3 regions of the Bradyrhizobium sp. SZCCHNRI1029 genome follow, and region 1 is predicted to be linked to each of the others. Evidence: predicted binding sites of a transcription regulator. Region 1 holds the regulator's gene; each other region holds the start of a gene.
What was found. Region 1 encodes LexA, which represses DNA repair genes until DNA is damaged. Its sites were predicted from a motif close to TGTTCNNNNTGTGTTCNG; they were not measured.
Positions count from the first base shown of each region.

Region 1 (10,462 bases):
GGCCTCGCTGATCGCGGGGCTCGCCACCACGCCCTATGCCGCCTTCCATTTCCATCGCGTCACGCCCTATGGCGTGCTCGCCAATCTCGCAGCGATGCCGGTCGTCTCGGCGCTGGTGATGCCGGCCGGCCTGATGGGCCTCGTGGCGGCGCCGTTCGGGCTCGACGGTCCCTGGTGGACGCTGATGGGCCTCGGCATCGACTGGATGATCGCGGTGACGCGCTGGGTGGCGGCGCTGCCCGGCGCGGTCGGGCGCATCCCGGCCTTCGACATCGGTCCACTGATCCTGGCCAGCCTCGGGGTCATCCTGATCGGCCTGCTGCGCACACCGCTGCGCTGGTCGGGCGTCGTGGGGCTCGTGGTGGCCACCGCGTGGGCCGCCGCGACGCCGCTGCCCGACGTGCTGATCGCCGGCGATGGGCGCGCGGTGGCGGTGCGCGGCCGTGACGGGCGCCTGCATGTGATGCGCACCGGCAAGGACGTGTTCGCCACCAAGGAGTGGCTCGCGGCCGACGCCGATGCCCGGCTGCCGGCGGATTCATCGCTCACCGATGGCGTCTCCTGCGACGAGGCGGGCTGCGTGGCGGCAATGGCTGACGGCCGAATCGCCGCCCTGACCCTGCGCGCCGAGGCGCTCGCCGATGATTGCGCCCGTGCCGCGCTCATCGTCACCGCGCGCGCCGCGCCGTCATCCTGCGCGGCGGCCGTCATCGATCGCGAGCGGCTGCGGCAGCAGGGCGCCTTGATGCTGGTGCGGCGGGGCAGGAGCTTCGCCGTCACGCCGGCGCGCGCCGGCGGCACTGACCGCCCATGGTGGCCGGCGCCCGCCGAGGCCGGCGAGTTCGACACGACGCTGACGCCGCGCGCGCCGGCCGCGCGGCCTCAGGACGCGACGCCGCCGGAGACGGAGCAGGGCGAGGAAGACTGAGTGCCGGGCAGCTCGAACGTGCCGAGATGATACTCGGTGTCGCCAGGTCCATGTTGCCAGGTCCATCGAACAGCGCGGGGCTTTCGGCCAGCGTGAACGCAGCGCGCGGATAGCGTTGCCAGATGGCGATGTCGTCAGCCGTGACTGTCAGCCATCCGAACACAAGCATATCGCACCGGGGCTCGGTGATCCCGGCGGCCTTGTTCCAATCGATCTTGTTGACCACGGCGGCAGGCTCCCCCGGCACATCATGGCGGCCGAGGGATGTCGTTCCTATCCGATGCGATGCCGGGGCGTGAGGTTCGCCCGAGAGGACTTTGCGCTTGCAGAACCCAAATCTCCCACGGTCGAAAGCTCGCTCACGACCGAGAGAAATGCCGATGCGGAGACCCCTCAGGTGATGCTGATGCGGCGAATCGGTGTGGCCTGCGAAGGCGGCACGTCCTCGGCGATGTCCGGGCGTCGCTCCGCCGGCTGCTTGCTGACCGGCAATTGCAGCACGGTGACGCGCTGACCCTCGCAGAGCTGGGTCACCAGCACGTGGCGCCCGTCGGCGAATTCGATCGCGTCGTGATGGCGATCGGGAATGTGAGTCTCGATGCTGTTGAACTTTGCGACGCGCTCGCGGATCGTCCGGGTCCAGAGCCAGCGGCTGTCGTAGCGGACGTCCTCGGCGAAGGCCAACTCGGTGCCGGGCAGCATGCAGACTGCGACGGTCGGCTCGCTCTCCAGCGCGAAGCCGCGGGTGGCGGTGCCACGGAAGGTCATCGAGATCAACGTCTCGCCGACCTTGGCGGGACGGGACGCAACCGCATGGAGGCTGTAGTCACACATCGGATCGCTCCTCGTTGAGAGATAGCCGACCCACGCTCCCCCCGGACAGGCGCAGGCCTCTATCAGAGTGGACATCGATGGTGATGTTAGCGCGCGCTTCGCGGCAATTCTGCGCTGATCTGCATCGCGTGTGCCCGCGGCCGATCACAAGCGTTTGAGCATGCCGCGCTGCACATCATGAGGTGCATTCGCGCGTGACGTATTTTGCTGGGCAGCCTCCGATCGGCGGCGAAAGCGCGTGCGCCCGCCGCCGATCGACCGATCCCATTCGCGATCAGTACTTGCGGTACAGCCCGACCAGCTTGCCTTGGATCTTCACCCGGTTCGGCGGCAGGATGCGTACCTCGTAGGCGGTGTTGGCCGGCTCCAGCGCGATCGATGCGCCGCGGCGGCGGAAGCGCTTCAACGTCGCTTCCTCATCGTCGATCAGCGCCACCACGATGTCGCCGGTGTCGGCGGTCTCGTTGCGCTGGATCAGCGCCATGTCGCCGTCGAGGATGCCGGCATCGACCATGGAGTCGCCGCGTACCTCGAGCGCGTAGTGATCGCCGTTACCGAGCATGTCGGCAGGCACGCTGATGGTGTGGCTGCGGGTCTGCAGCGCCTCGATCGGGGTACCGGCGGCGATGCGGCCCATCACCGGCACCGCGACCGGGCGCTCGCCATCGTCCAGCGCGGGAGTGCTGGTGCGCACCTTGCCGAGATTGCCCTCGATCACCGATGGGGTGAAGCCGCGGCGGTTGCCCGCGGCCTGCGACAGCTCGGGCAGCTTGATCACCTCGATCGCGCGGGCGCGATTCGGCAGCCGGCGGATGAAGCCGCGCTCCTCAAGCGCCGTGATCAGGCGATGAATGCCGGACTTCGAGCGCAGATCGAGCGCATCCTTCATCTCGTCGAAGGACGGCGGCACGCCGGCTTCCTTGAGCCGCTCGTTGATGAACCGCAGAAGTTCGTACTGTTTGCGCGTCAGCATCTCGACCTGGTCCCCGGTTTGTTGTCGTCCGAGTCCAAGAGCTGCGCCTCGCGCACAAACCGGCTGAGAGCGCCCTGGAGTCGGACCGTCATCGCGTCGCCCGCAACATACTAAAAACAAATCATGAACGAACACTATATGTTCGATGTGTGTTCCGCAATCCTAAAAATATGATGAACAGACCGGGCTTTACCGGGGAAGCGGCTCAGTTCGGCAGGCGCAGGATCTCGCACGGGCTGCCGGCAGGCGCCTTCGGCGCAAACGCCGGCCGGATCACCACCGCCTGCGAGAGCGCGAGATTCCCGAGCAGCGACGAATCCTGCTGCGTCACCGGCGTGGCGATCAGCGTGCCGTCGGCGCGCTCTTCGAGCTGCGCCCGCAGATAGTCCTCGCGCGAATCGTTCGGCCCCAGTTCGCGGCCGAGCAGGGCGGTCTCGCGCGGCATCACGGCCTCGTCACGGCCGAGCAGCCGCCGAATCAGCGGCACCAGGAACAGGATGGCGCAGACATAGGACGACACCGGATTGCCGGGCAGTCCGATCACCCTCATGTCGCCGAGCCGTCCGTGCATCATCGGCTTGCCCGGCCGCATCGCAATCTTCCAGAACGCCATTTCGACGCCCTCGGCTTCGAGCGCCTGCTTGACCAGGTCGTGATCGCCGACCGAGGCGCCGCCGGTCGTGATCAGGATGTCGGCCTTGGCCTCGCGGGCCCGGCGGATGCCGGCGATCGTCGCCTCCATCGTATCCGCGGCGATGCCGAGATCGATCGGGGTCCCGCCCTCGTTGCGCACCAGCGCCCGCAAGGCGTAGCCGTTGGAATAGACGATCTGGCCCGGGCCGGGCGTCGAGCCCGGCATCACCAGCTCGTCGCCGGTGGCGAGCAGCGCCACCTTCGGCCGGCGCCGCACCGGCAGCGCCGGATGATTCATGCTGGCCGCCAGCGACAGGTCGCGGTCGCTGAGCCGGCGCCCGGACTTCAGCAGCACCATGCCCTGGTGAAAGTCGACGCCCGCCGGCCGGATATGCCGGCCCTTGATCGCGGCCTCGGTGATCACGACGTGGCCGTCTTCGGCGATCGTGTCCTCCTGGATCACCACCGCGTCCGCGCCCTCCGGGACAACGCCACCGGTGAAGATCCGCGCCGCCTCGCCGGGTCCAACCACGCGATCGAACGGACGCCCTGCCGCGACCTCGCCGATGACCTTCAGCCGCGCCTTGGCCTGGGCGGCGTCCGCCGCGCGCACGGCATAGCCGTCCATCGCCGACATCGCCTCGGGCGGCTGCGTCCGCAGCGCCGCGAGGTCCCGCGCCAGGATGCGGTGAAACGCTTCGTCCAGCCCGACCTGCTCCTCGGCCAGCGGTTCGGCGCCGGCGAGCACGGCGGACAACGCATCAGACACCGGCATCAGGGCCATGAGAGTTCCTTCGGACGGAGACGGCAGATCGAATGAATCGCCTTCTAACCGAACGCGCACGGCGCGGCCAAGGGCCTAGGCCGCTCCCTGCGTTCTGACCGTCTGCTGTGGGCCGTTTCCGGGCCGCTGCCTCACGATCGCGCGAGAAAGTCCGCAATCAACCGCATGACCTCCTGCGGACGTTCCAGGCTCGGCAGGTGCGCCGTTCCGGCCAGCTCATGTCCTGACCCGTTCGGCATTGTTGCGGCGAGCAGCCTGCTTCGCTGCTGGATGTGAGGAAAGTCCAAGTCCCCCCAGATGACGAGCGATGGCGCGACGATCTCCGCGAGGCGCGGGAAGGCTGGTGCCATATCGAGAGTCGCGCCGGTTGGCGGCGCGCGGAGTGCGGCGGCGTTCTTCTTCAGGAACGTCTCGCGCGGCTCGCCGGAGATGCGTCCCTCGCGCTGCAAGGGACCGTCGACCCACAGATGCGTCTTGATAGCGCTGACCCGATCCCAATCCTGTGCGGCCTCGGCAGCGGCCAACGACGCCGTTAGCGCCTTGATCTCCGGTGGATAGACCGGCTCCGGCGCGCCGCTGATCGAAGGTGCGATCAGCACCAGCGATGCCATACGTGACGGATGGCGAAGCGCGAAGTCGAGCGCGATGCGGCCTCCTTGCGAGCAGGCAATCAGCGTCGCCGGCCGCCCCGGCGCGAGCGCGTCGACGACGGCGAGCAGGTCCTCGACCGGAGAATGAGCTTCCTCATAGGCGACCGTCTCACCAAATCCGCGCCGGTCATAGGCGATCGTCATATGCGTTGCCGCGACGCCCTCGATCTGCACGCGCCACATGGACGAGCATTGGACCGTGGACCAGCCGATCTACGATCCCAGCACGATCGACTGCCCGGTTCTCGTGCTCGCGACGGAATGGGATGTGGATGTCCGCTTCGGGATGGCGCACGACCTGTTCGTTCGCCTCGTGAGCGCGCCATACAAGCGCCTGGTCGAGATCGGGCAGGGCACGCACATGATCCTGATGGAGCGGAATCGACGGCAGGCGTTCGACGTGGTGATCGGATTTCTCAACGAGCGCGTCGTGCCGGCGCGTTGATCGTCGCGCGGACGACCTGCACCGCGTCAGAGCGGATGCCGAATCCAGACATTCGGCTCGACATAGGCGGCACGGTCGTGCTCGACCGACGCGAGCACGGGCACGAGAGCACCGGGGACCTCGATCTAGCCCGAGCTGTCGAAGGTCACGCCGGTCCATTGCGACCAATCGGCGAGCGTACCGACGATGGTCATCGAGCACGGCGCGATCTTGACGATCTCGCCGCCGATGCCGATGCGCTTAGGCGCCGGCTCGTCTGCGGCCAGCGGATGTGGCGGGAGACGGGCCGGATGGCGCCGTTGCCGGCGGTCGCATTTAGGATTCGCTTTTTCGGAAAAAGCTGCTATGCTGATTTGGTCCCGTGCTCGACAGGAGGGGCGCTTCGCGATCGTCACGGACGTGGAGCGCGGGATGCGGTGGCCGCGACGTGTCGCAGCGTGCCCTGATGGCGCGCGGACGAACGGCATGGCGCGGACGTGAAGTCGCGTGGTCCTGGCATCCCGAAGCTGATGCCAAGCCGAAGGGTGCTGATGATCCCGTCGGCGACGGTGGCCAACAAGCCGGGCACCGGGGAGATCGCGTATAAGCGTGAAGACCATCGCGCAGGGAATGCCGGATGTCGGCTGGACCTGTGGTGACTGCCGCCTGCTTTTTTTCTGCAGGCGGGCCATGGGTTGCGGCCTGCAGCCCGGCATTCCCTGCGCCCTCCGATTGGAGGAGGGTGAAATGAGAGCAGCAAAGCTCGGGCACATCGTGTCGCGAGAACAATTTTGCACGAGTGGGCACCGTCATTGCGAGCGCAGCCTTTCAGAACGTCACGCCGCTGGCCATGACGCACCCTTGCGCGACGCGATCAGATCCCGAGCGCCTCCAGCGCCGCGGCGATGTCGGCCGTCGAGCGCACCAGCACCGCCTGCAGCCCGCTCGTTCGCGCGCCGTCGATGTTTTCAGCGAGATCGTCGAAGAAAACGATCCGCTCGGCCGGCGCGCCGATCGCCCGCACCACGTGATCATACGCCTCGGCATCCGGCTTTCGCAGGCCGATCGACGACGACAGGAAGATCTCGCGAAAGTGACCAAGCAGGTCGGCATAGCGCGGCGAGAAGTGATCGATGTGCGGCTGGTTGGTGTTGGAGAAGGCATAGAGCGGCAGTCTCGAAGCCGCGCGTGCGAGCAGCGGGGCGATGCCCGGCATCGGGCCGACGAAGATCGCGTTCCAGCCGTCGAGAAACTGCGCGTCGGTGATGTCGATGCCGAGTTGCCGGCGCAGGTTGGCGAAGAACGCGGCATCGGAGACGGTGCCGCGCTCGTGCCCGTGATAGATCTCGTCGCGCACGAAGCGCGCGGCGATGCGCTCCGGCGGACAGCCGGCATGCGCTGCCCAGCGCGAGACCACCTGGACGAAATCGATGTCGATGACGACGCGGCCGAGGTCGAACAGCAGCGCGTCGGCGACGCCGGGGCGGAGAGCGGAGGCGGGCATGGGGCGGGTCGACGATGCCTTGCGTGGGACGGAAGCGGCGCCTCCTCAATACCGGTAGGGCTCGATGTCGACCAGCGGAAACGCGCTGACCACGCTCGGCAGGTTGGTGGCGGCCGCCGGATGCAGATAGGACGCGTTCAGCTCCGCGAACGAGGTGACGCCGAGCAGGCCGAGCGTGCGGATCACCTCGTCCTCCAGCAGCTCGAGCATGCGCAGGATGCCGTCCTCGCCGGCCGCGGCGAGCGCCCAGCATTGCAGCCGGCCGATGCCGACGAGGTCGGCGCCGGAGGCGATCGCCTTGACGATGTCGGTGCCGCGGCAGAAGCCGCCGTCGACCATGATCTTTGCCCGGCTCTTCACGGCGGCGACGATCTCCGGCAGCACATGCATGGCTCCGCGGCCATGGTCGAGCTGGCGGCCGCCATGGTTGGAGACGTAGATCCAGTCGACGCCGTGATCGACCGCAATCTGCGCGTCCTCGGCGGTCGCGATGCCCTTGATGATCAGCGGCAGCTTGAACTTGTCCTTGATCAGCTTGACGGTGTGCCAGCTCAGCGCCTTCTGGTGGTCGCCGCCGGTCGCGCGCAGCCGGCTTTCGCGGACGTAGCGCTTGGCGATGTCGCGCTCACGCCGGCTGTAATGGGCGGTGTCGACGGTCAGGCAGAACGCGGTGTAGCTGTTGGCGACCGCCCGGCTCACATAGTCCTCGACGAAGGCGTCGTCGCCGCGGACATAGAGCTGGAAGATTCGCAGCGCGTCGGGCGCGGCCTCGGCGGTCTTCTCCAGCCCGGGTTCCGACACCGAGCTCAGCATGTGCGCGGCTCCGAATCGGCCCGCCCCGCGGGCCACGCTGGCCGCCCCTGCCGGATCGAAGATTTCGAGCGCACCGACCGGGGCCATGACCACCGGCAGGCGCAGCTTGCGTCCGAAAGTTTCAACCGAGGCATCGACCCTGGACACGTCGCGCAGCACGCGCGGACGGAACGCGATCTCGTCGAGCGCCATCCGGTTCCGGCGCAGCGTGGTCTCGGTTTCGGCCCCGCCGATGATGTAGTCCCAGGCGTTCTGGTTGAGCTGGGCGCGCGCCTTGCGGATGAGCTCGTGCAGGTTCTGGAACTTCTCGTCGCTCGAGCCGAGTTCGACGTTCCGCCACCCGGCCTCGATCGGGGTCCGTTGGTTCATGTTTGCCTCCCAGCGACTGTCATGCTTGCGGTTTTGCTGCGGAGCATTGCCCATCGAGCGGGCCGGGAGCAAGCCATTCCGAACTCGAGCTTCCCGGGCGCGCGCGGGGAGCGGCGCCCCGCAGGCCCAGGCCATCAAATCGCGGCGTGGTACACGGCTCGTCGAATTGTGATCATGGGTGTCCGTGAAAGACGGGGTATGTTCAGCCGGGCCCGGCGCCGGCGCAGCCTTGAGCTTGATTTCAGCCTGTGAACGTCCATTTCGGATGCGAGCGCCGGCGGTCGGGCCCCGGTACGGCGGCGCAATATCGGCCTTGAAGAAACCGGAAATGTGGTGTGTGTTCGCAACACAAATCGCGCCGGCGATGCGTGCGGACCATTTGATCGGCCGGCCATCCAACAAACGCTCGGGAAGCAAACAATGCGAAAAAACTGGCTGTTCTTGGCGGGCACGATGACCGGCGTCGGTCTGACCCTGATGGTGACGGGTCCCGACGGCGCGCAACTCGTGGCCAAGGCCAAGGCCGCGGCCGGCATGGCCGACACCTATTCGCAGCTCAATCTGTTCGGCGCGGTGTTCGAGCGTGTTCGCGCCGACTATGTCGAGAAGCCGAGCGATCCCGCGCTGATCGAAGGCGCCATCAACGGCATGGTGTCCTCGCTCGATCCGCATTCGCGCTACATGAACGACAAGTCCTGGCGCGACATGCAGGAGACCACGTCCGGCGAGTTCGGCGGACTCGGTCTCGAGGTCACCATGGAGGAGGGCCTGGTCAAGGTCGTCGCGCCGATCGATGACACGCCCGCGTCCAAGGCCGGCGTTCTCTCGGGCGATCTCATCGCCAAGATCGACGGCGAGGCGGTGCAGGGACTGACGCTCGAGCAGGCCGTCGCCAAGATGAAGGGCGGCGTCAACACCAAGACCAAGCTCACCATCATGCGCAAGGGCAAGGACGCACCGCTCGACGTTACGCTGACGCGCGAGATCATCAAGGTGCGCCCGGTGCGCTATCACACCGAAGGCGGCGACATCGGCTATATCCGCATCACATCCTTCAACGAGCAGACCACCGAGAGTCTGCGCAAGGCGGTCGCCAGCATCTCCAAGGAGATCCCGCAGGAGAAGCTCGCCGGCTACGTGGTCGACCTGCGCAACAATCCGGGCGGGCTGCTCGATCAGGCGGTGTCGGTCTCCAGCACGTTCCTCTCGCGAGGCGAGGTGGTTTCGACCCGCGGCCGCAATCCTGAGGAGACGCAGCGCTTCACCGCACGCGGCGGCGACCTCACCAAGGGCAAGCCGCTGGTGGTGCTGATCAATGGCGGCTCGGCCTCGGCGTCGGAGATCGTGGCCGGCGCGCTGCACGATCACAAGCGTGCGACCCTGGTCGGCACGCGCTCGTTCGGCAAGGGCTCGGTGCAGACCATCATTCCGCTCGGCGCCGGCAACGGCGCGCTGGCGCTGACCACGGCGCGCTACTACACGCCGTCGGGCCGCTCGATCCAGGCGCAGGGCATCGCGCCGGACATCGAGGTCAAGCAGGACGTGCCGGACGAGCTGAAGGATCGCGGCGATCTCAAGGGTGAGGCCGGCATGCGCGGCCATCTCTCGGCGCCCGACGGCACCGAGCAGACCGGCTCGCAGTCCTACGTTCCGCCGGACGAGAAGGACGACAAGGCGCTGCACGCCGCATTCAACGTGCTGCGGGGCGTCACGGTGAACGCCGACGTCCGCGCCAAGGCGGCCGTGCCGAACTGATCTGCGAAGCGGGCGGGTGCGCGGCTTGCGACGCTCGATGCTCACACCCGACGGGGCGGCCCTGAGGCCGTCCCGCCGTGGTTTTCGACCAGCGTGTACAGGCGAACACGGAGTATGTCCGTCTGTGTCCCGTAGATCATGGCGGAGCCGTGGACTTCAAGGGACGACCGGTGGGCAGGGTTTGAATCTGGCTTGCGGAAAAGCCTCAAATTGCAACGGTATTTATCGGTTCGGAACCGGCTCAGGCGGCGTCCGAGCGCGAACGGCGGCCGGATGAGGGATTGGCGCGCTGCGCAGCGAACAATTGCCGCACGTCGGCTGCGGGCTTCGGAGGGCTGAACAGATAGCCCTGCATCTCCGAGCAGCCGAGCCGCTTCAGCAGCTGCCGCTGCGCCTCGGTCTCGACGCCCTCGGCGGTCGTCGACATCTTGCGGATGGCGGCGATGTTGACCACGGCCTGGACGATCGCCGCGGAACCCTCGCTCTCCGTGATGTCCTTGACGAAACAGCGGTCGATCTTGATCTTGTCGAACGGAATGCGCTGGAGATAGCTGAGGCTCGAATAGCCGGTGCCGAAATCGTCGAGCGCGATGCGGACGCCGAGCGCGCGCAACTGGTGCAGGGTGTCGAGCGCGTCGTCGTCGCGGATCAGCACCGCTTCGGTGATCTCGAGTTCCAGCCGATGCGGCGGCAGGCCGGAGGTCGCAAGTGCGTTGGCGACCTTGAGCGCCAGGGTGCCGCTCTTGAACTGCACCGGCGAGACGTTGACGGCGAGCCGGATGTCGTCCGGCCAGC
Region 1 is NZ_JAUEUK010000003.1:254,057-264,518, reverse strand. Features, by position in the region: partial or broken gene QW861_RS10375 (ComEC/Rec2 family competence protein) at 1-928, shown strand, start outside; gene QW861_RS10370 (hypothetical protein) at 1,322-1,762, opposite strand; gene lexA (transcriptional repressor LexA) at 2,037-2,735, opposite strand; gene glp (gephyrin-like molybdotransferase Glp) at 2,941-4,152, opposite strand; gene QW861_RS10355 (alpha/beta hydrolase) at 4,284-4,985, opposite strand; gene QW861_RS10350 (hypothetical protein) at 4,984-5,247, shown strand; gene QW861_RS10345 (hypothetical protein) at 5,373-5,642, opposite strand; gene QW861_RS10340 (HAD family phosphatase) at 6,101-6,730, opposite strand; gene QW861_RS10335 (alpha-hydroxy acid oxidase) at 6,776-7,912, opposite strand; gene QW861_RS10330 (S41 family peptidase) at 8,333-9,667, shown strand; gene QW861_RS10325 (EAL domain-containing protein) at 9,909-10,462, opposite strand, start outside.

Region 2 (10,462 bases), 170 kb from region 1:
GGGTCTCTGCGACGGGTTGGCGCTGCCCGCGCGAGCCGTGAATGCAGGTGGTGGAGTCCTCCATCGAGACCGCCTGATCTCCGCCTGCCTGCCGGTCGATTTCGATGCGGCCGAGGCACGGCAGCAGATAGGTCACCTCGCCTGGGACGATGTGGCTGCGATTGAGCTTGGTTGCGATCTGCACCGACAGCCGCAGCTTCGACCACGCCGGCTCCATCAGCGAGCGTTCAGGGACGGCGCGCAGGAAGTTACCGCCGAGACTGACGAAGCCCTTGACGTCCCCCTTGATGATGCCTTGGCAGGCATCGACCGTGCTGAGACCGTCCCAACGCGGCGGCTCGAACGAATAGAGCTCGGCAAGCTTGTCGAGCGGCACCAACTTGGTCTTCTCGGAGATGCCGACGGTGCGTTGCCCCTGAACGTTGGAATGGCCACGAACCGGCGAGATGCCGGCCCCCGGCTTTCCGATGTTGCCGCGTAACAGCAGCAGGTTGACAATCATCTTCGCGGTTTCGACGCCATGCCGATGCTGGGTTATTCCCATCCCATAATTGGCGATCACGGCGTGCGAGCCTGCATAGACCTTGGCAGCCTCCAGAATGGCGCCGCGCGTGAGGCCGGAGGAGCGTTCGATATCGCTCCACGACGCCTGCCGGCAGCAGGTTGCGAAAGCTTCGAAGCCGGACGTGTGCCGCTCGATGAAGGCGACATCGAGCACGGGCGGGCTCTTGGTCGCGACCGCGGCATCATCCGCCTCGATCACGGCCTTGCACAATCCGAGTAGCGCCGCACCATCGCCGCCAATGCGCAGCTGATGATACTGCGTGCTGATCCGCGTTCCCCCCGTCAGCACCATTTGAATGGGATTTTGCGGATTGGTGAAGCGCTCCAGCCCACGCTCCCGCAGCGGATTGAACGTGATGATGGGCACGCCGCGTTGTGCCGCCTTCTGCAACGGATGCAGCATGCGCGGCGAGTTGGTGGTCGTGTTCTGGCCGAAGAAGAAGAAGCAATCCGCCTTGTCGAAATCCTCAAGGAGCACCGTACCGACGGGGACGCCAATCACCTCCGGCAGAGCAACTGATGTGGATTCGTGGCACATGTTGGAGCTGTCGGGAAAATTGTTGGTGCCGTACATGCGGCCGAAAAGCTGATACATGTAGCTCGTCTCGAGCGAGGCCCGGCCCGACGTGTACATGACGACCGAGCGTGGATCGAGCCTGTTCAACTCCGCCCCGATGTCGCGAAGGGCCTCGTCCCAGCTCACGGCAACATAGCGATCCGCCGCAGCGTCATAGCGCATGGGATGAGCAAGACGCCCCTGCTCTTCGAGCTGATGATCCGACCAGGATCGCAATTCTGTCAGACTGTGCCGAGCAAAGAACTCCGGTCCGACTGTCTTGCCGGTGATTTCCCACGCGGTCGCCTTGGCGCCATTCTCGCAGAATTCGAACGGGTGCGGCTTTGCCGGCCTGGCCCAGGAGCAGCTGACGCACATGAAGCCGCCTGGCTTGTTCTGTTTCAACAGGATCTCGCTGCCAAGCAGGGTCACCTCCTCCTGCGTCAGGATGCTGGCGACCGCGTGCACCGAACCCCATCCGCCGGCCGGAGCCCTGTAGTCCTGGATTTTTGCTTTCTCGCTCACGACGCTCTCCGCGGCCTGTTCAAAAGCGGCAAACCCGGGATGAGCAGCGAAGTTCCGATTCCTCACTGAACGTTGCGAGGCTATCGTCGAAGTCCCGCGGGCGAAGGTCCGCGCTAGGAATTGGGAACGACCCGGCCCGCCTCGAGTCATTTCCATGCCTCTGGCGGCGTTCCCCCATCTCGCTGGAGGCACTCCGTGTGGACTGCGGCCCGGCGTTCGACCCCTCGGGCGCTGGGCCCGTCCCACTGAGGTAGCCGGGTTTTCTCCCGGCTTCCGATCTCAGCATCAAGCCGCGCTGCGCTTGAGATGGCGGCCTTCCTTGACCTCTTCGATGATCTTGGCGCTGAAGGCTTCCAGATCTCCGGGATTGCGCGAGGTGATCACGCCCTGATCGACCACGACCTCCGCGTCCTGCCAATGCGCGCCGGCATTGGCAACGTCCGTCTTGATCGATTTGTAGGACGTCATCTTTCGCCCCTTGGCAATTCCGGTCTCGATCAGGAGCCACGGCGCATGACAGACCGCCGCAACGATCTTCTTGGCTTCAAAGATCTCCTTGATGAACCGCAGCGCCTTCGGCTCGAGCCGCAGCAGATCCGGATTGATCTGACCGCCCGGCAGCACGACGGCGTCGTAGTCCGAAGCAGACGCCTGGTCCAACGTCTTGTCGACCTTGACGGTCCGTCCCCAGTCCTTCTCATCCCAGCCCTTGATCTCGCCCGGCGCGAGCGAGATGATCTCGACGGTCGCGCCCGCCTGCTTGAGACGATCGCGCGGCACTTCGAGCTCGGATTGCTCGAACCCGTTGGTTGCGAGGATCGCGATCTTCTTTCCCTTGATATCCATTGGACTCTCCTGGCCATTCGACACCGCCGGCAACCTCGCGCCGGCCTCCATGTTCCGCCTGGCAGGCCAGGCGGATCGTCACAACTGGTCGATCGAGTCAGCGCTCGCCTGGGTGGAACCAGCCTGCCTATGGCGCCGTTTGTTTGGACGTCCCTGCCTTGAATGGATGGGCGGCGTCGAGCGGCACGGCATCGCTGCATCGGCGGATCGCAATCTGGAGGCGCTCGTGCCCTACGCATTGTTTGAGAATGACGAACAGATGACCCGCCCGTTTCGCACCGAGCGCGAGGTCTGGGAGGCCGCGGAACAGGCCGATCTCATCACGCTCGGCACGCATGGCGAGAAAATCCTCGACAACAATTTCGAGATCAAATCATGCGAGGCCACACCGGAAGAGCTTACCGCCGCGCCGCCGGACATCGTATTGCCCGAAGCTCACACGCCCGATGCTGATCGAGGGAGCCGGACTACCGACCAATCTTTCTCCTCACCGGCCAAATTGAAGATGCGGACGTCCTCATGACCCGGCGCAGGTTGGCATTTGCGGCTCAGGTGATCGTCGGCCATGTCGGTTCCTGGCCTGATCATCGGACTACGGACGAGCGGCGGATCGCTCGGCCTTACCGCCAGCCTCTCATGCGCGCCGGGCGCCGCGCTGCTTGCGAGGCAGTCGGCTCGCTTCCTCCAGCTTGAGCCGCTCTCGCTGTTGCCGCAGCCGGTCAAGCGTCTCCAACATGTGGTGCAAAAGCACTTCGGCGGCCGCCGTCGAGGCCCGAGCTCGCCGTAGCTGCACGATTTCACGGCGCTGCCGCCCGACCCGGAGACGCATACGGTCGATTTCGGCTCGAACCACACATAGATCGCGCATGAAGCACCCGAGCAAGAGTAGGATCGCACAATAGAACAAAATAGGAACACTTTGCAAGCTTTCCCGTTGAAGCCGGGCAACAACGGGAGATCCCCATGGCCGAACAGCTGCAGAAAGATCCCGAGGACTGGGTTTCCGGAGCCGATCCGATGACGGATGCCCAAGCTTCCTACTTGAGAACGCTCAGCGAGCAGGCTGGCCGATCCGATCCCACGCGAGCGGAGATGACGAAGGCTGAAGCGTCCGAACTGATTGATGAGATGAGACGCGCCGCAGGGTTGGATTGAACCGGACGTATTCGACTCACCAGGACGATGGGCCGGCAGATCGGTATTCCAATGTTGGCGATGCCGGTCCGAAGCTGTCGCGAATCAGAAATCGGTCGTTTAGTCTCCGCAGCATTTCGCGGGAGTCCACCATGGTTGCGGACAGTGACAGCAAGGTTGCCTGGCATCGCGCCCAGCTCAAAAAGAATCGCGCGACCTTGAAACAGATCGAGACGGCGCGGTTCACGGTGGGCGAGAGCGCCGATGCGAAGGCGCTTGAACACACCAAGCGGCAGGTTGCGGAACTCCAGGTCAAGATCCGCGAATCCGAGCACCTCATCGCTCAGCACGACAAGCAGACGCGACGCCCGCTGGCGACCGACCTGCGAAGCCTCTCGAATGTCGCTTGGCGTAACTGGACCGGCAATGGCCCGCGCTGAGGGCTCGCTGCCATTCAGTCCACGATTTTCTGATGCACGCCTCCAGGCTGTTGCATAACCGTAGACACATTCGACGGCTGTGATTTGCCAACCGTCGGCGCCCAGCGCTTCAGTCGCTCATCGCTCCTGCTGATTGCATCGAGGTCGATGCGTCCTTCCGCCAGAGCCTCCTTGGCGCAGGCGAGCGCGCGGTGGAACTGGGTGCCGTCATAGGCCACCAGCAACAGATCGGCGCCGCCGTTGAGAGCCTCCACGACAGCTTTGCAGAGATCGCGGCCGTAGATCGCCCCCATCACGATATCATCCGTCACGATCACGCCCGGATAGTTCCAGCGGCCGCGAATGAGTCCCTCGAGCACGGCTTTGGAATGTGAGGCAGGCCGCTCTGGATCGATCGCATCGACCGTCACGTGACCGACCATCATTGCCGCGTGCGAGCCCTGCAGCACCTGTCGGAACGGCCGCCAATCCGACCGTTCCAAGACATCTGCCGGCGTGCCGAGCTGTGCCGAGAAATGATGCGTATCGGCTGCGACGCGCCCCAGACCAGGGAAATGCTTGACGGCCGCGCGGACACCGCTTGCTTCCAGGCCACGGACGTAACCGAGCGCAATGTCGCCAACCACCGCGGGATCGTTGGAGATCGCGCGGCGGCCGATCAAGGTGTGAAAGTCCAGTCGGTTGCGTGTCCAGCTCGGGCGAAGGTCGACGACCGGAGCCAAATTGAAGGTGATGCCGGCAGCCGCGAGAGCCTCACCCTGGGCGCGCCCCATCGCGAACGCATCCTGCGCGCGCCGCGAGGCCGGCAGATCGGCCAGCGTTGCGAGGCCGGGCATGTTCGGCAGGGTCGGAGACAGGTGTGCGACGGCGCCTCCCTCCTGATCCGCCGCAACCAGCAGAGGCGGCAGCCCGGCACTCCGGCGCGCGTCCTGCAATCGCGCCATCTCGGCGCGCAGCTGAAGCTCGGTCCGGCCGCGGATGTTGTGGTGTGTCACATAGACGCCCGCGATCAACCCCTGCCGGGCCAACGCGGCTGCGTCATCGACGGCCGTGTAACCGACGATGAAATGCCGGCCGAGCAAATGCGCCACGTCGGGGGGCGTCCGGAACGTCTCGTACTTGCGCCAGGCAAACATGAACTGCGTCGACGTCAGCATGATCAGCGGAACGCACCATGCTACGACCAGAGCGCGTCCGGCGGGCCCCCGCCGCCACCGACCGCCGAGCATCAGCAGCAGCGGAACGGCAAGCCCGATGAGGAGCAGGGCTGCGTGGCCGCTGCCCCGCAGCCGAACCAGATAGGGCTCGTTGCTGTTCAGCGTGACGAAAATGAAGAGCAGAGCAAGGATCCAGAGAACCGCGGTCCTGATACGTCCGAGCATGTGTGCAGCCGATCATCCGAGGGGAAAGACGGCCATTGCCGTAACAATCACGTTTTCCCTGCGCCAGATGTGGAATCGCGTCTGCACGAAATCTGCAAACAAATCCTGAAATGCTGCAGATCCCCTCGTGAGCTGCTGCATGGGCAGGCGTCATGCTTGGCTCATCGGCTTGTGCCTCCCGGCCCGAACGATGACCCAAACCAAGGATTCCTCCATGACGACTCTCGCCGAGCCGACGGCTGCGCCCGTCGCGCCCGATTCCATGTGGCTCAAATTCGCCATCACTGCCGGTCTCGTCGGCCTCGCCGACACGCTGCTCTACAACGGCCGGCCGATCGGCCTGGCATTCCCGCTGTTTTTCGCCGCGCTCGCCGCGGCGAGCATTCTCGCCAATCTTGCCAAGACCGATCGAAACCGTCTGGTCGGAGCTGCAGTTCTCTTCGTTGCCGGCCTGGCTCCCGCCATCGAGGAGCTGAACCTGCTTTCTTTTCCTGTCCTGCTGCTCACGACGCTGTCGGCTATCACGCTGGCGACCAACCGATCCGCGCGCGGCTTCCGGCTTCCGCTGACCGCCGCGCGGCAGTTGCTCCTGATCGGGCCGTTTCGACTGATACCTGATGCGATCGTGACGCTGCGCACGAACATGATCACGCGAACTCTCGTTGTCTGGAGCATCCCGCTGGCACTCGGCTGCGTGTTCTTGGCTCTGTTCGCAGCAGCCAATCCGGTCATTGAGCGGTGGTTCGCCGTCCTCAGTCCCGAGCGCGTCGCCTCCCAACTCACGATGGGGCACGCGATCTTCTGGCTCGTGACGTTGTCCATGGTCTGGTCATTCGTCAACCTTCGCTGGCGCGAGCGGACCACGACCTCGAGCCCGCCGATCGAAAGCGAGCCCGATCAGCCGTCAATCCTGACGACCGTGCTCGGCCCTGAAACCGTGATCCGGGCGCTGATCCTGTTCAACATCCTGTTTGCCCTCCAGACGGCGCTCGACGGCGCATATCTGTGGGGACGTGCTGCGCTTCCGGACGGCATGACCTATGCGACCTATGCGCACCGAGGCGCCTACCCCTTGATCGTCACGGCGCTGCTCGCGGCTGCCTTCGTCATCGTCGCCGTCCGCTCCAAGACCACGGCAAACGAGTCGCGACTGGTCCGGCCGCTGGTCTATCTCTGGGTGGCTCAGAACGTGATGCTGGTCGTGTCCTCGATTCAACGGCTTCACATGTATATCGAGACTTATGCTCTGACCTATTGGCGAATCGCGGCCCTGATATGGATGATCCTGGTCGCGATCGGCCTGATCCTCATCGTGCTCAGGATCGCTCTCGACAAGTCCAACGCATGGCTGATCCGTATGAACCTGCTGGTGCTCTCGGCGACCATCTACGGCTGTGCGCTGATCAATTTCGACCGGCCGATCGCAGACTTCAATGTCTCCCATAGTCGTGAGGCGGGACAGAGCGGCCCTCTCATCGACGGCTCCTATCTCGTCTGGCTCGGGCCCGAGGCACTGCCGGCCATCGAGCGGGCGATGCTGTTGCGACCGACGGACCGAGGGCTGGCCAGCGACCGTGATCGGCTCCTTGAGCAACAGGAAAGCAGCATGGCGTCCTGGCGATCCTGGAGTTTTCGCGGCTGGCGCCTGCAGCGCTATCTCGATACACATCCTGTGTCGCAGAAACCAAGCTGATGCCTCGCCGCGGAGTAAAGCTCGTGTCTCCCCGAATCCTCATCGTCGACGATGACCCGCATATCCGCGAAGTCCTGCGCGTGGCCTTGAGCAAGGCCGGCATGGCGGTGAGGGAAGCCGCCGACGGCCGCGCTGCGCTGGCCAGGGTCACCGAAGACCGGCCGGACCTGATCGTGCTCGACGTCGGCATGCCGGAGTTCGACGGCCTCGAGGTCTGCCGGCGCATTCGCCGGACCTCGCAAGTGCCGATCCTATTCCTGTCGGCCCGCGACGAGGAGATCGACCGCATTCTCGGGCTTGAGATCGGCGGCGACGACTACGTGACAAAGCCGTTCAGTCCGCGCGAGCTGGTTGCCCGCGTCAACGTCATTCTCCGCCGGGTCGCGAACGGCGGAGGTGATCGCTCGGCCGAGCCGGAGAAGCTCGTCCATGGCCGGCTCCGGCTCGACCCGCAGCAGCACCTGGCCCGTTTCGATGACATGCCGCTGACGCTCACCGCGCTGGAGTTCAGCATCCTGCGCACGCTGATGACGCGTCCTGCGGTCGTGTTCAGCCGCGAGCAGATCATGGCCGCCGCCTATCAGCTCAACATTCAGGTCTCCGACCGAACGATCGACAGCCACATCCGCAACATCAGAGCGAAGCTCGCAGCCGCGCATTGCGAGGACGCGATCGAGACGGTCCATGGCGTGGGCTTCCGGCTCGGCCGCTGCGGCACCCCATGATCGCGCCCAAGCCCAAGGCAAAATGGCGGCCGTCGCTGGGACAGATCGTCTTTGGCGTGCTGGCGCTGGTCGGCACCTTGCCGCTCGTCGGGCTGTTCTTCTTTCGCATCTATGACAACCAGCTGATCCGCCAGACACAGGCGGAACTGATCGCGCAGAGCCGAGTCCTCGCGGCGGTCTTCGCCGAGGAGGTTTCCGCGCGCCTTGCCACCGGCGTTCCGCTCGGCGCCGAGGTCCCGCCCGAGTCACGTCCGGATGCGTCCGACGAGGTGACGCCCATTCGCCCCCTGCTCGATCTTCTGGCCAACGATCTTTTCGTCCGCCGCCCGGACGCCCGCGACGCGGTCCATCCTGCGGATCCGGCCTACGTCGCGATCGGCACGCGGCTGCTGCCGATCGTCAGGGAGACGCAGAAGGTCACCTTGGCCGGGTATCGCGTGCTCGACCCCCAGGGGGTCGTGATCGCCGGCCGCGATGAGATGGGCAAATCACTCGCTCATATCGACGAGGTGGCTGCCGCCCTGAAGGGACGCTACAGCGCCGCGCTCCGCATTCGCATTCCGGACAAGGCACCGCCACCGATCTATTCGATCAGCCGCGGCGTCGGCGTCCATGTGTTCTCGGCCATGCCCGTGATCGTCGACGATCACGTCGCCGGGGTCATCTATACCTCGCGCACGCCCCGCAACATCTTCGAGCATCTCTATCAGGAGCGCGGCAAGTTCATCGCCGCCGGCTCCACCATTGTCCTCACGACGCTGCTGGTCGGCCTCGTCGTAGCACGCACGATCACACGGCCGATGCGCGAGCTGGTCGATCGCGCCGGCAGGATCGGACGCAACGATCCCGCGGGTTTCCGTCCGCTCGCCCATTACGGCACCCGCGACTTCGCGGAGCTCGCCGAGCACTTCTTCGCCATGGCCGAGCAACTGGCGCAACGCTCCAACTACATCAGGAGCTTTTCCGCGCATCTGACGCACGAGCTCAAATCGCCGCTGACCTCGATCAAGGGCGCAGCCGAGCTGCTGCTCGACTCCCTGGCCAGCCCTTCCGAGACCTTGACACGCGCCGAGCAGGAGAAATTCCTCACCAACATCCTTGGCGACGCCGACCGCCTCGCGGCGCTGGCCCAACGCTTGCGCGAGCTGGCACGGGCGGAGACGGTGTCGACGGTCGAGGCCGGTAGCATAGCTGAGGCCGTCGGCACGCTGCGAGTGCGTTTCCCCTCGACTGTCATCGAGACGTCCGGCCCGGTCGAGCGCAGCACCACGCTCCCGAACGAGACCGTGCTGATCGTGCTCACGCATCTCGTCGACAACGCCGTCCGGCATGGCGCCCGGCGCATCCGCCTCGAGGCCGAGGAGAGCAAAGAGATGCTGATCGTCATCGCCAGCAATGACGGCGATCCGATCTCGCCGGAGAACCGCGACCGCATCTTCGATGCCTTCTTCACGACCCGGCGCGACAGCGGCGGTACCGGCATGGGGCTGGCGATCGTGCGCGCCATCATGGCAAGCCATGGCGGCGAGATCTCGCTGGGGCCGGGCGACAACGGTGTCGCGTTCGAGCTGCGGCTGCCGATCGAAGGCCCATGACGTCGACCTGAGATAGCGCGGTCTAGTGGCGCCGCGTCAAAGTTGCCTCCGATCGATTCGTGGCAGCCGCAATCCCCACCTCATTCAAGTCCCTGTCGGCGAATATCTTCTCCCATTCGTTCGTATACGAGCAATGTATGCCACGGTGCCGCCGGCTGCATGGGCCGGCCGAGAATGCCGCAGAACTGCATGGCAATTCGCAAATGACTTGGACCCGCGATCCGCGTAATCTTCGCCCCGATTGCGCCACCGGCCAGCGTCCCGCTTGGCCTTCGGGAGACCTTGATGAATTCGAGCCGTTTCGAGATCAGCCGCCGGACCGCCCTCCTGACCTCCGCTGCCATCGCCGCGAACGTGGTCAATCCATTCCGCGCCTTCGCCCAGGAGACGCCGCGCAAGGGTGGCGTGTTCAACGTTCACTACGGCGCCGAGCAACGCCAGCTCAACCCAAGCCTCCAGGCTTCAACCGGCGTCTACATCATCGGCGGCAAGATCCAGGAGAACCTCGTCGACCTCGATGCCAACGGCCAGCCGGTCGGCGTACTTGCCGAGAGCTGGGAGGCGACGCCGGACGGCAAGACCGTCACTTTCAAGCTGCGCAAGGGCATCACCTGGCATGACGGCAAGCCGTTCACGTCGGAGGACGTTGCCTTCACCGCGATGAACATGTGGAAGAAGATCCTGAACTACGGATCGACCCTGCAGTTGTTCCTGACTGCGGTTGACACGCCAGATCCGCAAACCGCGATCTTCCGCTACGAGCGGCCGATGCCGCTCAACCTGCTGCTGCGCGCCCTGCCCGATCTCGGCTACGTCTCGGCCAAGCACATCTACGAGAGCGGCGACATCAGGCAGAACCCCGCGAACCTCGCCCCCATTGGCACTGGTCCGTTCAAATTCGTGAAGTACGAACGCGGCCAGTATATCATCGCCGAGCGCAATGCCGACTACTGGCGGCCGAACGCGCCCTATCTCGACCGCATCGTGTGGAAGGTGATCACT
Region 2 is NZ_JAUEUK010000003.1:87,743-98,204, forward strand. Features, by position in the region: gene QW861_RS09570 (FdhF/YdeP family oxidoreductase) at 1-1,645, opposite strand, end outside; gene QW861_RS09575 (type 1 glutamine amidotransferase domain-containing protein) at 1,931-2,491, opposite strand; gene QW861_RS09580 (hypothetical protein) at 2,481-3,014, shown strand; gene QW861_RS09585 (DUF3072 domain-containing protein) at 3,455-3,646, shown strand; gene QW861_RS09590 (hypothetical protein) at 3,778-4,065, shown strand; gene QW861_RS09595 (glycoside hydrolase family 3 N-terminal domain-containing protein) at 4,080-5,447, opposite strand; gene QW861_RS09600 (DUF4173 domain-containing protein) at 5,662-7,140, shown strand; gene QW861_RS09605 (response regulator transcription factor) at 7,164-7,865, shown strand; gene QW861_RS09610 (ATP-binding protein) at 7,862-9,460, shown strand; gene QW861_RS09615 (ABC transporter substrate-binding protein) at 9,746-10,462, shown strand, end outside.
Region 2: QW861_RS09585 (DUF3072 domain-containing protein) is a predicted target of LexA. The motif match lies at 3,391-3,408, and genes of this name have one in related genera.

Region 3 (10,462 bases), 110 kb from region 1:
ATTCGGGGCGCCGATGGGCACGCGCTACTGAAAAAAGCCGCCGCTCGCACGCATTCGGAAAGGCCGGCCCTCGCGCCGGCCTTTTTCGTGTCAACAGCCCGGCAGCGTCGCGGCGTTTTTGTGCTAAATATATGATATATAACGCTTTTTCATTTCTGTGGCGGGCGCGTTACAGCCTCTCCGGGATGCCCTGTGTATGACTTGCCCATCGCTTGTCATTCCAACCTCCCGGGGGAGAATTTGATGAAGAAGTTGCTTGTGATCACGACGGCGCTCGTCGGCATCGCATCCGCCACATCCGCGTCGGCGGCCGACATGGCGGCCCGCCCGTACACCAAGGCGCCGCCGATGGTCGCGCAGATCCTGAGCTGGTCGGGCCTCTACGCCGGCATCCAGGGCGGCGGCGGCTGGGGCACCAGCAAGGAGACCTTCCTCGGCCGCTTCAATGCGCCGGGCTTCCTGGGCACCCAGAACTACAACACCAATGGCGGCTTCGTCGGCGGCGTGGTCGGCTACAACTGGCAGGTCGACAACGTCGTGTTCGGCCTCGAAGGCGACTATCACTGGGCCGACATCAACGGCCGCTCCGCCGTGGTCAATGCCGGCGTCGGCGACACCTTCTTCACCAAGCTGACCAGCTTCGGCGACATCAAGGGCCGCCTCGGCTATGCCGCCGGTCCCGCCCTGTTCTTCGTCAGCGGCGGCGCCGCGGTGGGCCAGTTGCAGCATCGCTATGACGGCGTGCCCGGCAACGTCTTCAGCCAGAACACCACCCGCTGGGGCTATACGGTCGGCGCCGGCGCCGAATACATGTTCGCGCCGAACTGGTCGGCCAAGCTCGAGTACAACTATCTCGACTTCGGCAAGAGCACGATCCAGTACAGCGCTGCGGCGCTCAACCGCTCCGAGTGGAAGGACACCGTTCACACGGTCAAGGCCGGCCTCAGCTACCACTTCGGCGGCCCGGTCATCGCAAAGTACTGATGCCTGCAAACCGACAGGTTCCGAGAAGGGCCGGCGAAAGCCGGCCTTTTTTGTTGCCCTGATGCCACCTTGCCGGCTCGCCACACCCGGAACCAAGTAACTGAGTGACATAGGCTTTCTGGAACTTGGCCGTAAAAACGCGGTTTGGGCGCGAGTGTGTCTTCAGGGTGACGGTAATCCGTACGGAACCGGGCTATAGGAACCTCGTCAACTTGAACGGGTGAGTCTGTTTCGTGCGTAAGCTTATCGGTGCGATGCGGACTTCGAGGAATAAAAATAAACTGGAGACTGGAATGAAGAAGATCCTGCTCGCGACCGTGGCCTTGGCCGCCCTGGCCGCTCCCGCTGCCGCCGCTGATCTTGCCGCACGCCCGACCTACACCAAGGCCCCGGTTGCCGCGCCGGTGCTGACCTGGACCGGCTTCTACATCGGTGCCATGGGCGGCTATGCCAACGAGAATGCTGACTTCGCGGCCATGAAGGGCGGCTTCGCCGGCGGCACCGTCGGCTACAACTGGCAGCAGGGTGCTGTCGTGTTCGGCCTCGAGGCCGACGCCGCTTGGGCCGACATCAACGCAAACGTCGGCGCGCTCGGTGTCAACGCCGAGTCCAAGATCCGCGACTGGGGCACTGTCCGCGGCCGCATCGGCTACGCCTTCGGCCCGACCCTGCTGTACGCGACCGGTGGTTACGCCTGGGCCGACAACCGCATCTCGCTGACGGCCCCCGGCTTCGCCGCTGCCGACAGCAAGATCCACTCCGGCTGGACCGTCGGCGCTGGCGTCGAGTACATGTTCGCCCCGAACTGGTCGCTGAAGGGCGAGTACCTCTACAAGAGCTTCGGTGGCGAGAGCTACACCTTCACCGGCCTCGGCACGCTCACGACCGGCACCCTCAACGTGCATTCCGGTCAGGTCGGCATCAACTACCACTTCTAAGTTTTTGCCTCCGGGCCAACGCACACAGCCTCCGCTCTGCCAGAGCGGAGGCTTTTTCTTTGTGGGATCGTGCACAAAACAGGACGGAACCGGCAGCCTCCTGCCAGTCGCTGCCATTCCCTGAGCGCATTGTTGATGATTCGCTGACGGCACTGGAAATCCAGCTCCGTTCTTCCTACGTTCCGACCATACCTTTTCCCCCTGGCGTCCGATGGCCGGCTTCCGGCGAAACGCGCCTGCAACGATGGCGCGACTCTGCGCCGTGGGACGATCGTCATGGATGAAGTGCTCAAGGCCAAGCAGCGCGCGCAAGCCAACCAGTCGAGCCTGCGGGCCATCACCATCCGCGGCGCCCGCGAGCACAATCTGAAAAACATCGACGTCGAGATCCCGCGCGACAGGCTCGTCGTGTTCACCGGCCTGTCCGGCTCCGGCAAATCCTCGCTCGCCTTCGATACGATCTACGCCGAGGGCCAGCGCCGCTACGTCGAATCGCTGTCGGCTTATGCCCGCCAGTTCCTGGAGATGATGCAGAAGCCGGACGTCGACCAGATCGACGGCCTGTCGCCGGCGATCTCGATCGAGCAGAAGACGACCTCGAAGAACCCGCGCTCGACGGTCGGCACCGTCACCGAGATCTACGACTACATGCGCCTGCTGTGGGCGCGCGTCGGCGTGCCCTACTCCCCGGCGACCGGCCTGCCGATCGAAAGCCAGACCGTCTCGCAGATGGTCGACCGCGTGCTGGCGATGCCCGAGGGCACCCGCCTCTATCTGCTGGCGCCGGTCGTGCGGGGACGCAAGGGCGAGTACAAGAAGGAGCTCGCCGAATATCTCAAGAAGGGCTTTCAGCGCGTCAAGATCGACGGCACCTTCCATGAGCTCGCCGAGGCGCCCACGCTCGACAAGAAGTTCCCGCACGATATCGACGTCGTCGTCGACCGCATCGTCGTGCGCCCCGACATCGGCCAGCGTCTCGCAGAAAGCTTCGAGACTGCGCTGAAGCTCGCCGAAGGCCTGGCCGTCATCGAGTTCGCGGACGCTCCCGCCTCGGCCGCGCCGGCGGAGGAGAAGGAAAAGAAGAAAACCGCAAAGATCCACGACAAGAGCGGGCCCGAGCGCATCCTGTTCTCGGAGAAGTTCGCCTGCCCGGTCTCCGGCTTCACGATCCCCGAGATCGAGCCGCGGCTGTTCTCGTTCAACAACCCCTACGGTGCCTGCCCGGAATGCGGCGGCCTGGGGGTCGAGCAGCACGTCGATGCCGACCTCGTCATTCCCGACAAGGACGTCACCCTGCGCAAGGGCGCGATCGCGCCCTGGGCCAAGTCGTCGTCGCCCTATTACCTGCAGACGCTGACCGCGCTCGGCAAGTTCTACAAGTTCACGCTGGACACCAAGTGGAAGGATCTGCCGAAGAAGACGCAGAACGCGCTGCTGCACGGCTCCGGCGACGACGAGATCAAGTTCACCTATGAGGACGGCGTCCGCGCCTACGACACCAAGAAGCCGTTCGAGGGCGTCATCACCAACATCGAGCGCCGCTTCCGCGAGACCGAGAGCGAGTGGGCGCGCGAGGAGCTCGGCAAATACTTCAACGACGTGCCCTGCGCCGGCTGCACGGGTTTTCGGCTGAAGCCCGAGGCGCTGTGCGTCAAGGTCGGCGACAAGCACATCGGCGAGATCAGCGACCTCTCCGTCAAGGCGGCCGGCGAGTGGTTCGCCGAGGTGCCGAAGGCCCTGAACGCGCAGCAGACCGAGATCGCCACGCGAATCCTGAAGGAGATCCGCGACCGCCTCACCTTCCTGCTCGACGTCGGCCTCAACTACCTGACCCTGGCGCGCTCCTCCGGCACGCTGTCCGGCGGCGAGAGCCAGCGCATCCGCCTGGCGTCGCAGATCGGCTCGGGGCTGACCGGCGTGCTCTACGTGCTCGACGAGCCGTCGATCGGCCTGCACCAGCGCGACAATGCCCGCCTGCTCGACACGCTGAAGCGGCTGCGCGACCTCGGCAACACCGTCATCGTCGTCGAACATGACGAGGACGCGATTCGCCTCGCCGACTATGTGCTCGACATCGGCCCCGGCGCCGGCACCCATGGCGGCCACATCGTCGCCGAGGGTACGCCGGCCGAGATCATGCGCAATCCGGCGTCGCTGACCGGCAAATATCTCACCGGCGAGTTCGAGGTCGAGGTGCCGGAGCGGCGGCCGCCGAACCATCGCCGCACCATCAAGGTCGTCAATGCCCGCGGCAACAATCTGAAGAACGTCTCGGCCGAGATCCCGCTCGGCCTGTTCACCGCGATCACAGGCGTGTCCGGCGGCGGCAAGTCGACGCTCCTGATCGACACGCTCTACAAGGCGATCGCACGCAAGCTCAACGGCGCCAACGAGGCAGCCGCGCCGCACGACCGCATCGAGGGGCTGGAGCATATCGACAAGATCATCGACATCGACCAGTCGCCGATCGGCCGCACGCCGCGCTCCAACCCCGCGACCTATACCGGCGCGTTCACGCCGATCCGCGAATGGTTCGCCGGCCTGCCGGAATCCAAGGCGCGCGGCTACGAGCCCGGCCGGTTCTCCTTCAACGTCAAGGGCGGCCGCTGCGAGGCGTGCCAGGGCGACGGCGTCATCAAGATCGAGATGCACTTTTTGCCCGACGTCTACGTCACCTGCGACGTCTGCAAGGGCAAGCGCTACAACCGCGAGACGCTCGACGTGCTGTTCAAGGGCAAGTCGATCGCCGACGTGCTCGACATGACCGTCGAGGAGGCCGCGGAGTTCTTCAAGGCGGTGCCGCGCGTGCGCGACACCTTCGAGACCCTGCGCCGCGTCGGCCTCGACTACATCCATGTCGGCCAGCAGGCCACCACGCTGTCCGGTGGCGAGGCCCAGCGCGTCAAGCTCGCCAAGGAGCTGTCCAAGCGCGCCACCGGCCGCACGCTCTACATCCTGGACGAGCCGACGACGGGCCTGCACTTCCATGACGTCAAGAAGCTCTTGGAGGTGCTGCACGAGCTGGTCGCGCAGGGCAACACGGTCGTCGTGATCGAGCACAATCTCGAGGTCATCAAGACCGCCGACTGGGTCATCGACCTCGGCCCCGAGGGCGGCGACGGCGGCGGCGAGATCGTCGCCTGGGGCCCGCCGGAAGATATCGTCAAGGCGCCGCGCAGCTACACCGGCCAGTTCCTCAAGCCGGTGCTGGAGAAGTCGGCCAAGCCGAAGAAGCGCGGCCGCGGCGCGGCCAGCGAGGCGGCGGAGTAGTTGCCCTCAACTCCCTTGTATCGATCGTCATTGCGGGCGAAGCGAAGCAATCCAGGGCCGCGTACGCGACTCTGGATTGCTTCGTCGCTGCGCTCCTCGCAATGACGCATGTGGTCGATACCGGTTCATCACAGCAAAGCCCGCCGCTCCCTGCAGAGCGGCGGGCTCGATGTTTCTGCAACGAACTCAGATTACCACTGGCGATAATACCCGCTCCGCGTGCCGTTGTTGTTGCCGCGCGGTCCGACGTCGCCCTGGGTCGAGCTTGGGGTCGGGTGGTTTGTGCCGTTGTAGCCGGCGCCCCAGCCCGGGCCGTCATACGGGCCCGGCGCGACGGCGACGTAGCCTTCCTCATAGACCGGCCCTGGCGCCCAGGCGAAGGAGTCGCGGTAGGCATAGGTGCTGGTGACCTGGCCGCCATAGCCGTAGCCGCCCGGCCCGTATTCGCCGGCCGAGGCGCCGATCGTGCCGGCGACCAGCGTGACGGCGGCCAGCGCGGCCAATCCAAACGTGCGTGTCATGAACTTGCTCCGTTGTTCCCAATTCATCGAGGAACAAACCATCGTCATGCCCCGGCAGTTCCGCCACCCGCCACAACATGTGTGCGACACAACGTGGCGCTCACGTTGCCGCGATCAGATGATCCGGAAGCTGGTCGCATCATCTCGCAAGCGACTGGGCGTCCTCTCAGACGACAAACCCGCCGCTCTTGTCGGAGCGGCGGGCTTGATCGACTCACTTCAGCGCCAGACGGCAACTACCACTGCCGGTAGGCGCCGGTCAGCGTGCCGTTGTTGTTGCCGGACGGGCCGACATCGCCCTGGGTCGAGCCCGGGGTCGGATGGTTGGTGCCGTTGTAACCGCCGCCCCAGGCCACTGGGCCAGCCACCGGACCCGGCGCGTAGGCCGGCGCCGGCGCTCCGCCATACACCGGCTCGGAATCGGAGGTCTGCGCCGGCGGCACCCAGGCCATGGAGTCGCCGAATCGGGCATAGCCCTGCGCGGACGCGGCGGCGGTGCCGATCACCAGCGTGGCTCCGGCCAGCGCGGCCATCTTGATCGTACGTTGCATGTCTCTCTCCTCGCTTCTGTGCGGGGTCAACCACCGCACGGCGCCAGGCGTTCCCGCAGCGCACACTCACAATAATCGTGATGAAAGGTTGATCGGCCGCCGCACCGAGCCCCCTTGCAGGACTGAGCGAACCCAGCCCCGCAAAAGCTGCCCTGCGGCGCTCAGGCCGCGACGGCGACCGCCCGTGGCCGCGCCACGCCGGTCTTGGTGACTCCCGGCAGCGGCGGCGCCTTCGTGCCGGTCGCATGCGGGAAATACTGCAGCTGCATGGAATGCATGTAGCCGGCTTCCGCGGTCCAGGAGTCGTTCGCCTCGACGATCGGCGTGATCGTGAACAGATCCGGATTGCTCGGCGCAATCGACGTATAGGTCGGGATCGCTGCGCTGAGCCACTCGAGCGGTTTGTAGATCGAGTAGTAGTTGGTATCCTTCAGGACCGGCGCCGGCGGCGGATAGGTACCGAGAATTCCGTTCAGGTTGGCCCAGGCCATCGGCACGATGTCGTTGCTGTTGACCGCCGCGTAATAGGTGTAGCTCTTTGCGAAGGTCGTCGCGAAGCCCGCGTTCCACATCGTCGGAGCCGCGAAGGTGTGCGGCCACAGCGTGAACGTCAGCGACGAGTTCAGCTTCGGCAACTGGTCCTGCAGCCACGCCGTCGCCACCACGGCGAGCGCGCCGCCGAGGCTGTGCCCGGTCACCATCAGTTGCAGGTTCTGCTTGGCCGCAAGGCCGCGCAGATAGTCCAGCAGCGACAGGTCCGTCGTGGGATCGGTGAGCGCGATGACCAGCGCCAGCGCGTCGTTGATTCCGGCGCTGATCTGCAGCGGCGCTCCGGCCTGCTGCGGATACAGCCACGGCACCTGGAAGACAGCATCGGCATCGGCGAGCACGTTCTCGAACGCGCCGGCGACCGAGCCATCAACATCGGTGCCGCGGAACGCCACCGCGTAGCTCCCGTCGCTGCCTTGCGCGACGTAGGCGAGCACGCCGTTGTTGACCGCCGGGCCCCAGCATAGCGACCACGGACCGTTCGCCGCACCCGATGGGACGGACTTCAGCATCGCCACGAAATCGCTCGGCTGAACCACATCGAGCGCGTCGTCGATATAGGCGAAGTAGGACAGATACGCTGCAGCAACCTTGTTGAGGGCCATGTGAAATCTCTCTGGCTTGAATGATGAAAACAATTTCGATCAAATCGGGCAGGCAGACCCTGATCCGCCGGCCCACCGGGATGATAGACCGCGTTATCTCCAGGTGCACATCACAACATGTTCAACCCCTGATCATCAAACGTCACCGTGGAGCTGCGACACGCAATGATCGCATCTCATTGCGCGCCGCCCCTCCCATTGCTATGGCGCAGGCTGTCGCAGGACGACACGCCTCGACGATCATCAGCTCCTCGCCACGCTCACCTCGCGCGATGCCCTACTCTCTCGTCATCTTTGATCTCGACGGCACCCTCGCCGACAGCTTCCCGTGGTTTCGCACCCACGTGAACGTCGTCGCGCAGCGCTTCGGCTTTCGTCAGGTGAAGGACGAGGACATCGACGGGCTCCGCCATGCCTCGACCCGTGAGATCCTCGATTTCCTTCAGGTGCCGCGCTGGAAGCTGCCCTTCATCGCGCGCCACGTGCGCCAACTGAAGACGGCGCATGCAGCGAGCATCCCGCTGTTCGCAGGCGTCGACATCATGCTCGACACGCTTGCCGCGAACGGCACCATGCTCGCATTGGTCTCGTCGGACAGCGAGGCCAACGCGCGGCAGAAGCTCGGATCGCGCGCCGGGCTGTTCGCCGATTTCGATTGCTCGGCCTCGGTGTTCGGCAAGGCACGGAAGTTTCGCCGGGTGCTGAAGCGGCTGCGCGTCGACCCAGCAGAGGCCATCGCGATCGGCGACGAGACCCGCGACATCGAGGCGGCGCGTGCCGCCGGCATCGCCTTCGGCGCGGTGACATGGGGCTATGCCGCGGAGCAGGCGCTGCGCGACCACCAACCGGAGATGCTGTTCACCCGGATGGACGAGATCGTGGAGCGGTTGGTGGTGCCCGCCAGACGAGATTCGTAGCCTGCATCAGCGCCGCCGGCGACATGCAGGGATAATGACGAGCCTCGATAACTCACCGCGTCATTGCGAGCGCAGCGAAGCAGTCCAGAGTCTTCGCGCGGCCTCGATTGCTTCGCTGCGCCGCTGCGCTCGCAGTGACGGAGGCTGCAGATGCAACTCCATCCGCCACCGGCGGACCTGCTCACCGCCGCAGGAACGCGCCGAATGCGCGCGGACCGTCGCCGACCTTGATCTCTCCGGTGACCTTCAGCGCGGCCACGTCGATGACGCTCAGAATGTTGCTCTCCCAATTGGCGACGATGACGCGCTGGCCGTCGGCGGTCGCCTCGATGCCCTCCGGATAGTCGCCGACGCTAATGCGCTTGAGCGGCTGCAGGCTCGCCAGGTCGAACACGCTGACCGTGCCGTCATACTGGTCGGTGGCGAAGCCCCTGCCCTGCGCCAGCGCCACCGCATAGGGCCGCAAACCGGTCTTGACCCGGCCGATCTCGCGGCGCTCGGCGAGGTCGATCACCGAGACGTCGTTGGAGGCGACATTTGCCGTGTAGGCGCGCTTGCCCTCGGCGTCGATGGTGACACCGAACGGCCGCGTGCCGACCTTGATGGTCGCAAGGCGCTGGCGCGTCGCCGTGTCGATCACCGAGACCATGTCGTCATCGCGGTCGGCGGAGAGCAGCAGCTTGCCGTCTTGTGTCACCGCAAGCCCCGACGGCGAGGCGCCGACCGCGATGCTGCCGGTCACGGTCCGGGTCTTCGTATCGATCACGCGGATTGCGGCGTTGTACCAGTCTGCGACGTAGACCGTCGAACCGTCCGGCGTCACGGCAATGCCGAGCGGCCCGCCACCGACCTCGACCCGTCCAACCACCTTTCGCGCGACAGCGTCGACGACGCTCACGCTCTTGTCGTCCGGGCTCGCCACATAGGCGAAGCGTCCGTCGGCAGCCACCGCGACGCCGGCCGGCTTGCCGCCGATCGGGATCGTCGCCACCGGCTTCGAGGTCGCGAGGTCGACGATCGTCAGATCGTCGCTGAGCTGGTTGGTGACGAAGGCCTCCTCGGCATGGGCACTGGCGCAGCAGACGAGCAAGGCTGCGAGCAGAAACGCTCGAATAGGATCTGGGAGACGATGAGTGGTACAGCGCCTTGCCTTGTACCCACCTCGCCCCGCTCTTGTCCGCCGTAGCTCGCAGAGCGAAGGCGGATGCGGGGCCGCGACGAGCTTCGCTCGCGCTGAGAGGTCGGATTGCATCGCCAGATGCAATCCGGGTGAGGGGGCACAGGTCCCACCACCCACACCACCCGTTCGGCAGCCCCTTACCCCAACCCTTTCCCCGTAAGAACGGAGAGAGGGAGCGCAGCGCTGACTTGGCGACATGGTCGTATCCAATCAGCTCCCGCTTTCCACCTTCTTCTTCAGTCCTTCGAGCCCGCCCTTGTACAGGCCGGTCACCGCATTGACCGCGGCCTCGTCGTTCAGTTCCGGTGGCGGATCGTTGTTGGGGAAGCCGCGGTAGAACGCGCCGGTCCATTCGACCACGCTGCCCTTGCCGTCCGCACTCGGCGTCACCGCGATGGTCGACGAGTAGTTCGTCACCGGCAGCACCTTCACGTCGACGGCGGTGATACGGTACGAATAGCTCATCTTCTCGGCGTCGTATTTGTAGAGCTCCTCGTCGACGGTAGCGCCGCCCTTCAGGGTCAGCTTGCGCGTGGCGCCAATCTCGTTGCCCTTGTCGCCCGCGGTCTTGTCGACGACGCCGAGCCAGCTCATGTCCTGGAAGTTGCCGATCACGGCCCACACCTTGGCGGGCGCGGCGTTGATCTCGACGTGCTCCTGCACCTTGCGCCGGGTCGGACCATGCGCATCCGCTGTGGTCAGGACCGTCGTTGCGATCGCGAGCGCCGCCGTCACGGCCAGCGCCTTGCCGAACACCATCCTCATGTCGTTTCCTCAGTCACTCTCATTGGCCGGCGCATCCGGCGCGCGGCGGCGCATCTTTACACCGCTCCCGATTGTTGCAACAAAAAAGACCGTGTCGTGGCCGATCAATTCGCGCCGCAGCAGCGCTTGTATTTCTGGCCGGAACCGCAGGGACAGGGGTCGTTGCGGCCGACCTTGCCGAA
Region 3 is NZ_JAUEUK010000003.1:147,115-157,576, forward strand. Features, by position in the region: gene QW861_RS09805 (outer membrane protein) at 1-31, shown strand, start outside; gene QW861_RS09810 (outer membrane protein) at 244-984, shown strand; gene QW861_RS09815 (porin family protein) at 1,278-1,922, shown strand; gene uvrA (excinuclease ABC subunit UvrA) at 2,199-5,192, shown strand; gene QW861_RS09825 (hypothetical protein) at 5,384-5,713, opposite strand; gene QW861_RS09830 (hypothetical protein) at 5,950-6,264, opposite strand; gene QW861_RS09835 (lipase family protein) at 6,426-7,418, opposite strand; gene QW861_RS09840 (HAD hydrolase-like protein) at 7,691-8,335, shown strand; gene QW861_RS09845 (cytochrome D1 domain-containing protein) at 8,517-9,449, opposite strand; gene QW861_RS09850 (SRPBCC family protein) at 9,726-10,280, opposite strand; gene QW861_RS09855 (UPF0149 family protein) at 10,385-10,462, opposite strand, start outside.
Region 3: uvrA (excinuclease ABC subunit UvrA) is a predicted target of LexA. The motif match lies at 2,090-2,107, and genes of this name have one in related genera.